2 regions of the Mesorhizobium sp. PL10 genome follow, and region 1 is predicted to be linked to the other one. Evidence: riboswitches for the same ligand, from Rfam matches in the RefSeq annotation. Region 1 holds a riboswitch; the other holds the start of a gene.
What was found. Region 1 has a riboswitch for S-adenosylmethionine ahead of metX (homoserine O-acetyltransferase MetX). Riboswitches for the same ligand answer to the same signal wherever they lie in the genome.

Region 1 (4,412 bases):
CGGTTGTTCGGCTTCGACTACACAGGGAGTTCAGCCATGACCGCCTACGCCGTCGCCCATATGCGCCAAGTCACAATGGGCCCGCAGATCGTCGAGTATCTGCAGAAGATCGATGCAACACTTGCACCGTTTGGTGGCCGCTATCTTGTTCATGGCGGCGAGCTGGACGTGATTGAGAACGATTGGTCCGGGCACTTGATCATCATTGAGTTTCCAGACAAGGAACATGCGCGCGGCTGGTACGATTCATCAGCCTATCGGGAGATTCTGGCCTTGCGCACCGACAACTCCGACGCCGATGTGGTCATCGCCGACGGTGTCAGGCTCCCGCACAAGGCCACGGACGTGCTGGGATAGGTGGAGATCAATCGGCAGCTATCGAGAATTCGATTGACCCGTAAACCCCAGTTTTGCGACGGTCAGACAGGCGCACGCGGAAACTGCCCGCTCCAACTGGGGGCGAAACGCCGTCACTGGGAGGCCGGTTTTCCATGTCGATGCAGACGATTCGCGGCGATCTGCTGCAACTTGCGCTCGATGGGCGGTTCGATGTCGTCGTGCATGGCTGCAATTGCCAGTGCGCGATGGGCAAAGGCATTGCGCTGTCCATTAAGCAGCGCTTTCCCGAGGCCTATGCGGCCGACCGCGCGACCATGAAAGGCGATCCCGCCAAGCTCGGACGCATATCGGTCGCCGAGATCAGGCGCGGGGACCGAACCTTTCATATCGTCAACGGCTACACGCAATTCCACTGGCAAGGGCAGGGTATGAAAGCCGACTATGAGGCGATCCGAAAGGTCATGCGGGCAGTCAAGGTCCAATTCGCCGGCAAACGCATCGGCTATCCGAAAATCGGCGCTGGCCTGGCCGGTGGCGACTGGGAAAAGATCGCCTCGATCATCGCGGGCGAGCTTGCTGGCGAAGATCACACCTTTGTCGAGTACGCCGGGTAGCGTCTCCGGCGAATCAGCGCTTCAGCAAGAACACCGCCTGCTGGCCGAAGAAATTCCAGAACCACCATGGCATCGACAGGCCGATCTTCTGGCCGTTGCCGTCGAGCGCGGTCGCCTTTTCCACCGAGGCGCCGAGCTCCTCGACCAGGTTGACGAAGTCGCGGATGGTGCAGAAGTGGATGTTGGGCGTGTCGTACCAGGAATAGGGCAGGTCCTCCGTCACCGGCATCCGTCCCTTGAAGAACAACGACAGCCGCACCCGCCAATGGCCGAAATTGGGGAAGGAGACGATGGCGCGGTTGCCGATCCTCAAGAGTTCGTCCAGCACCAGCTTCGGGTTGCGGGTCGCCTGCAGCGTCTGCGACAGGACGACGAAGTCAAAACCCTTGTCGGGATAGAATTCGAGGTCGGTGTCGGCGTCGCCCTGGATGACCGAGAGGCCGCGCGCCACGCACTCGTTGACGCCGCGCTGCGACAGTTCCAGCCCGCGACCGTCGACCTGCTTGGTCTCCTGCAGGAGTTCGAGCAGCAGGCCGTCGCCGGAGCCGACGTCGAGCACCCGCGAGAGCGGCGGGATGAGGCCGGCGACGACTTCGAGGTCGACGCGCTGGGCGCGGTTGACGCTCATGGCTTCGCCCCTTGCCTGGCGCATGATCCATGGCCGAAAAGTCTGCAATATTTCGGGGTCATGCGCTGAGCCCTCTCGCCCTTGCAGCGGAGCCGATGAAGCCGTTGATGGCGGCGAACAGTTCCGGCTCGTCGAGCAGGAAGGCGTCATGGCCGCGGTCGGTGTCGATCTCGACGAAGGAGACGGAAGCGCCGGCGGCGTTGAGTGCATGCACGATCGAGCGGCTCTCCTCCGTCGGGAACAGCCAGTCCGAGGTGAAGGAGACCAGGCAAAATCGCGTCTTTGTGCCGGCGAAGGCATCGGCCAGCCGGCCGCCATGGTCGGCGGCAAGGTCGAAATAGTCCATCGAACGGGTCATGTAGAGGTAGGAGTTGGCGTCGAAGCGGTCGACGAACGTCATGCCTTGGTGGCGCAGATAGCTCTCGATCTGGAAATCGGCATCGAAACCGAAGGTCAGCGCTTCGCGATCCTGCAGATTGCGGCCGAATTTCCTGTGTAGGGCGGCCTCCGACAGATAGGTGATGTGAGCGGCCATGCGCGCCACCGCCAGTCCCTTTTCCGGGCGCGCACCATGCTCGAAATATTTGCCGCCATGCCAGTCCGGGTCGGCCATGACGGCTTGGCGGCCGACCTCGTGGAAGGCGATGTTCTGCGAGGAATGGCGCGCGCCGGTGGCGATCGGCAGCGCCGAGAAGACGCGCTCGGAATAGCACGATGCCCATTCCAGCACCTGCATGCCGCCCATCGAGCCGCCGAGCACACAAAACAATTTTTCGATGCCGAAATGGTCGACCAGCATCAACTGCGCCCGCACCATGTCGCGGATGGTGATGATTGGCAGGTCGAGCCCATAGGGCTTGCCGGTGGCCGGATTGGTCGAGGCCGGACCGGTCGAGCCGAGGCAGCCGCCGATGACGTTGGAGCAGATGACGAAGAAGCGGTTGGTGTCGATGATTCTGCCGGGGCCGATCAGCACTTCCCACCAGCCCGATTTGCCGGTCACCGGATTGGTGCTGGCGACATGCTGGTCGCCGGTCAGCGCATGGCAGACCAGGATAGCGTTGGAACGGGCGTCGTTCAAGGCGCCGTAGGTCTGGTAGGCGATCTGGAACGGCGACAGAAGTGTGCCGGCGTCGAGCTTCAGCGGCTTGTCGGCGCCGAAATGCAACACCGGGCTCGACGGGTTGTCGGCCTCGTTGTTGGTTTTTGCAGCGCGGAGCGTGGTCATGTGACTCTCCTTGCCCGCCGTCAGGCAATAAAAAACCGGCAATGCGATCGCAAAGCCGGTTACGTCACGCAAACGGCCCTTTAGCGAGTTGTTTAACGTGGCTGCAAGCCGACCGGCCAAATCACCACGGGACGTTGCGTTCTTCTAGAACTCGCGCGGCCCGGCGTCAACGGCCAGGGTGGGGACCAGGCATTGCACACCCCAGCAGCCTCTCGACAACAGCGGCCACGGCTTGTATTTCCGCTGCGGCCTCCGGACGGCGGCATTTCAGACGGATTTGCGACATGGACAAGACAGCGGACAAGGCACGGCCGACGCCCCGCGCGGGCATCATGGACATAGAAGCCTATGTGCCGGGCAAGAGTACGGCGCCGGCCGGCGTCGCCAAGGTCCATAAATTGTCGTCGAACGAGAACCCGCTCGGCCCGTCGCCGAAGGCAATCGAGGCGGCGCGTGAAGTTGCCGCGAGGCTCGACGTCTATCCCGACGGCACCGCAAGGCGGCTGCGCGAGGCGATCGCCGAAGTGCACGGCCTCAACCCGGCAAACATCATCTGTTCCAACGGCTCGGACGAGATTTTGGGCCTGCTGGCGCAGACCTATCTGGCGCCGGGCGACGAGGCGATTTTTACCGAACACGCCTTCATGGTCTACAAGATCTACATCCAGTCGGCGGGGGCCAGGCCGGTTGCGGTCAAAGAGACCGAGGAGCGCGCCGATGTCGACGCGATCCTGGCCGCGGTTACGCCGGCCACGAAGATCGTGTTCCTCGCCAATCCCAACAATCCGACCGGAACCTATCTGCCGTTCCAGGAGGTGCGTCGGCTGCATGCCGCGCTGCCGGGCAATGTGCTGCTGGTGCTTGACGCGGCCTATGCGGAATATGTGCGACGCAACGACTATGAGGCCGGCATCGAGTTGGCGGGCAGCGCGCAGAATGTGGTCATGACCCGCACCTTCTCCAAGCTCGGCCTTGGCGGCGCGCGCATCGGCTGGATGTATGGCCCGCTGCACATCGTCGATGCGATCAACCGCATCCGCGGGCCCTTCAACGTCAATGCAACGGCGATCGAGGCCGGCATCGCGGCGATCCGCGACCGCGCCCATGTCGAGCGCAGTTCGTTGCACAACGAGGTCTGGCTTACCTGGCTGAATGAAGAGCTGACGAAGCTTGGCCTCAGGGTGACGCCGAGTGTCGGCAATTTCGTGCTCATCCACTTTCCGCAGGACAAGAAGCATTCGGCAGAGGCAGCGGACGAGTATCTCACCCAGCGCGGCTATATATTGCGGCGGGTTACCGGCTATGGCTTCCCCAACGCGCTGCGCATGAGCGTCGGCACAGAAGAAGCCAATCGCGGCGTCATCGACGCGCTCACGACATTCCTGAAAAGCTGAAGCACATGACATCACCGATGTTCGAGAAAATCGCGCTGGTCGGCATCGGCCTGATCGGCTCGTCACTGGCCCGCGTCATCCGCCGCGAAGGTCTGGCCAGGCATGTCGCCATCGCGACGCGCAGCCCGACCACGCTGGCGCGTGCGAAGGAGCTTGGTCTCGGTGAATCCTACACCGCAGACGCAAAAGAAGCGGTTCGCGATGCCGAC
Region 2 (4,412 bases), on a different contig from region 1:
TTAGCCTGAAGCGGCCGCGCCTCATCACGCCGCCCGCTGCAAAGGCGGCACCGGTCTCGATCGTCGTGCCGTCGCGCGGCGTGGAGGCTTTCACGCGGGAGACGCTTCAGCGCGCCTTCTCGCTCGACTGGCCGCGTTACGAGCTGATCTTCTGCGTCGCCCATGCCGAAGACCCCGTGGTCGAGCTCATCAACGCCGCAATCGCCCACCATCCCGAGATTCCGGCACAGCTCCTCGTCGGCGATGACCGGGTCAGCGCCAATCCGAAACTCAACAACTGCGTCAAGGGCTGGCAGGCGGCGCAGCACAATTGGGTCATCCTGGCCGATTCCAACGTGCTGATGCCTGTCGACTACGTACAGCATCTGTTGGCGGCCTGGCGGCCGGACACCGGGCTTGTCTGCTCGACCCCGATCGGCTCGCGGCCGGATGGGTTCTGGGCCGAGGTCGAATGCGCCTTCCTCAACACGCTGCAGGCGCGCTGGCAATATGCCGGCGAAGCCCTTGGCCTCGGCTTTGCCCAGGGCAAGAGCATGCTGTGGAACAAGCCGATGCTTGACGCCAATGGCGGCATCGAGGCGCTTGCCGCCGAGATCGCCGAAGATGCTGCCGCGACCAAGCTGGTCAATGGGCTCGGCCTGCACGTCAATCTCGTTGCCTCGCCGTTCGAACAGCCGCTCGGCCAGCGCACCTTTGCCGAGATCTGGTCGCGCCAGACGCGCTGGGCGCGGCTGCGCCGCGTCACCTTCCCGCTGTTCTACACGCCCGAAATCCTGACCGGCGCGGCGGTGCCGTTGCTGCTGGCGCTGGTCGCAGCGGCAAGCGCCGGCGTCAGCCTGCCCACCACGGCCTTGGCTGTCCTGGCCTTTGCCTACGTGCCGGAATGCCTGCTCGCCTGGGCCAAAGGCTGGTATTTGTCGCCGCGCATCGTCACCGCCATGATCGTGCGCGATGTGATGCTTCCCGCCATCTGGGCGCGCGGTTGGCTCGGCGGCGCGGTCGAATGGCGCGGCAATGCCATGACCATCCGCACCAAGGCGATGACGGAACTGGAAGAGGCCTCGTCGGGCGCCTGATCGACGCCGGGCTTTTGCCTTGCTTTTCGGACCAGGCCGCTACTTGGCCGCCTTCAGCGCCTGCTCGACGTCATCGAGCAGATCATCCGTATCCTCGAGACCAACCGACAGCCTCAGCGTTCCCGGCCCGATGCCGAGCTCGGCGCGCGCCTCGTCGCTGAGGTTCTTGTGCGTCGTCGTCGCCGGGTGGGTGATCAGGCTCTTGGCGTCGCCGAGATTGTTGGAGATCAGCACGATGTCGAGCGCGTTCTGCAAGGCGAAAGCCGCCTGCTTGCCGCCCTTGACGTCGAGGCAGATCAGCGTCGAGCCGCCGATCATCTGCTTCTTGACGATATCGGCCTGCGGGTGGTCGGCGCGGCCGGGATAGATGACGCGGGCGATCTGCGGCTGCCCGGCCAGGAAATCGGCGATCCTGGCCGCACTTTCCGTCTGCTGGCGCACGCGCACCGGCAATGTTTCCAGGCCCTTCAGCAGCGTCCAGGCGTTGAACGGCGACAGGCTCGGACCGGTGTGGCGGAAATAGTCGTGCAAATTCTCGTCGATCCACTTCTTGTCCGACAGGATGATGCCACCCAGGCAGCGACCCTGGCCGTCAATGTGCTTGGTGGCGGAATAGACGACGATGTGGGCGCCGAGCAGCAAGGGCTTCTGCTGCAAGGGCGTGGCAAAGACATTGTCGACGATCAGCCTGGCGCCGATCGAGGTCGCCAGCGACGCGACGGCGGCAATGTCGACTACTTCCAAGGTCGGATTGGTGGGGCTTTCCAGGAAGAACAGTTTGGTGTTCGGCCGCACCGCCTTTTCCCAGTTGGCGATGTCGGTGCCGTCGACAAGCGTCGCCTCGATGCCGTATTTCGGTGCCAGCGTCTCGACCACCCAGCGGCAGGAGCCGAACAGCGCGCGCGCCGCGACAATGTGATCGCCGGCCCTGGCGCTGCAAAGAAGCGCCGCCGTCACCGCCGCCATGCCCGATGCCGTGGCGCGCGCATCCTCGGCGCCTTCCAGCGCGCACATGCGCTTTTCGAACATGTCGACGGTCGGATTGGCGTAGCGCGAATAGATGAAGCCCGGTTCCTCGCCCTTGAAACGGGCTTCGGCGGCCTGTGCCGTCTCATAGACATAGCCCTGGGTCAGGTACATCGCTTCTGACGTTTCGCCGAACTGGGAACGCAGCGTTCCCCCGTGCACGAGTGCGGTCTGAGGCTTCCAGTTACGCTTCTTGGTGCTCATCGTTTTTGTTCCAGACACAAAAAAACCGGCCGCGAAAGTCGCAACCGGTCCATACGGCCTTGCGGCCCGACGGTCCTTTAGCGACTTGTTTAACGTGGCTGCAAGCCGACCGGCCAAATCACCACGGGATAACGACCCTTTAGACCTCAGTCATGCTTGCGTCAATTGCCGGCTTCATTAAGAGGTTTGTACCAGTTGGAACGGAGCCAGCCTTTTGCGGCAGACAGGCATTCTTCCCGATCAGGACATTTCCGCGCTGTTTCAGTCCGGCGCGCTGAAGTCGCCGCGCGCGCTCGACGCCGACCAGGTCCAGCCGGCCAGCCTTGATCTCAGGCTCGGCGACAAGGCTTTTCGCGTACGCGCCTCCTTCCTGCCGGGTCCCGACCATCTGGTGACCGACAAGCTCGATCGGCTGAAACTGCATGAGTTCAGTCTCGCCGAGGGCGCGGTGCTGGAAACCGGCTGCGTCTACATCGTGCCGCTGCTCGAAAGCCTGGCGCTGCCTGCAAACGTGTCGGCCTCGGCCAATCCGAAGAGTTCGACTGGGCGGCTCGACATCTTTACCCGGGTGATGACCGATCGCGGCCACGAGTTCGACAAGATCGCCGCCGGCTATCATGGGCCGCTCTATCTCGAGGTCAGCCCGCGCACCTTCCCGATCGTCGTGCGTGCCGGCTCGCGGCTGTCGCAGATCAGATTCCGCACCGGCAATGCACTCCTGTCGGAGAGCGAACTCAAGGAATTGCACCACGCGGAAATGCTGGTGGCGACCGAGCCGCCCAACATTTCCGGCGGCGGGATTGCGCTGTCCATTGACCTCGACGGCGATCAGAACGGCCTGGTTGGCTATCGCGGCAAGCATCACACCGGACTGGTCGACGTCGACAAGCGCGCCGCGCAGGACGTCGTCGATTTCTGGGAGCCGCTCTACAAGAGCGGCGCCGGCGAACTGGTGCTCGATCCCGACGAATTCTACATCCTGGTCAGCCGTGAGGCGGTGCACGTGCCGCCACTTTACGCCGCCGAGATGACGCCCTTCGATCCGCTGGTCGGTGAATTCCGCGTCCACTATGCCGGCTTCTTCGATCCCGGCTTCGGCCATTCGGCGTCCGGCGGCACCGGCAGCCGGGCAGTGCTCGAAGTGCGCAGCCACGAAGTGCCGTTCATCCTCGACCATGGCCAGATCGTTGGCCGGCTGGTCTACGAGCACATGCTGAAGCGGCCGCAGGCGCTGTACGGCACCGATCTCGGTTCCAACTACCAGGCGCAAGGCCTGAAACTCTCCAAGCATTTCCGCACCGCCGGGTGAACCTCGATCACCGTCAGGCAAAATACTTGCCTGCGTTGCCCCGCCATGCTTGGCTGCCTTTCGGTGGCCGGCAAGAGACCGGCGCGTAAGGGGAACCAAAAATGCAGATATCAAGATGGATCATATCGGCAGCCGGCGCTGCCATGCTGGTGATGGCGGCCGGCTCGCTGGCGCAGGCGCAGGAAAAATTGAAGATCGGCACTGAGGGCGCCTATCCGCCCTTCAATACCATCACCGCGGACGGCAAGGTCGAAGGCTTCGACATCGACATCGCCAATGCGCTTTGTGCGCAGATGAAGGTTGAATGCGAGATTGTCACCCAGGACTGGGACGGCATCATTCCGGCGCTGCAGGCGAAAAAATTCGACGCCATCATCGCCTCGATGAGCATCACCGAGGAGCGCAAGAAGCAGGTGGCCTTCACCAACAAATACTACACCACGCCGCTGGCGCTTGTGGCGCCGAAGGACAGCGACCTCACCTCCACCGAACCGGCCGCCCTAGCCGGCAAGACGGTGGGCGCGCAGGCCTCGACCACCCAAGCCGACTACGCCCAGAACGCCTACGGCAAGGCCGGTGCGGAGGCAAAACTTTACCCGACCCAGGAGGAGGCGATCACCGACCTGCAGAATGGCCGCCTCGATGCGGTGATTTCGGACAAGTTCGTGCTGATGGACTGGCTGAAGAAGGCGAGCGACGGCTGCTGCAAGCTGGTCGGCGACGTCAAGGGCACCGAGACGCAAGCCGGCATCGCCGTCCGCCTGGAAGACACCGCTCTCCGCGACAAGCTCAACGCG

Region 2: another riboswitch for S-adenosylmethionine. It lies ahead of ACWGTO_RS19945 (O-succinylhomoserine sulfhydrylase); the one in region 1 lies ahead of metX (homoserine O-acetyltransferase MetX).

Annotation. Positions count from the first base shown of each region.
Region 1 covers NZ_JBSKBR010000001.1:420,402-424,813, forward strand. Annotated here, with positions in the region: gene ACWGTO_RS02115 (DUF1330 domain-containing protein) at 37-357, shown strand; gene ACWGTO_RS02120 (macro domain-containing protein) at 492-953, shown strand; gene metW (methionine biosynthesis protein MetW) at 967-1,581, opposite strand; gene metX (homoserine O-acetyltransferase MetX) at 1,640-2,809, opposite strand; SAM riboswitch at 2,870-2,947, opposite strand; gene hisC (histidinol-phosphate transaminase) at 3,094-4,203, shown strand; gene ACWGTO_RS02140 (prephenate/arogenate dehydrogenase family protein) at 4,209-4,412, shown strand, end outside.
Region 2 covers NZ_JBSKBR010000012.1:20,926-25,337, reverse strand. Annotated here, with positions in the region: gene ACWGTO_RS19950 (glycosyltransferase) at 1-1,076, shown strand, start outside; gene ACWGTO_RS19945 (O-succinylhomoserine sulfhydrylase) at 1,116-2,306, opposite strand; SAM riboswitch at 2,364-2,441, opposite strand; gene ACWGTO_RS19940 (2'-deoxycytidine 5'-triphosphate deaminase) at 2,521-3,615, shown strand; gene ACWGTO_RS19935 (ABC transporter substrate-binding protein) at 3,717-4,412, shown strand, end outside.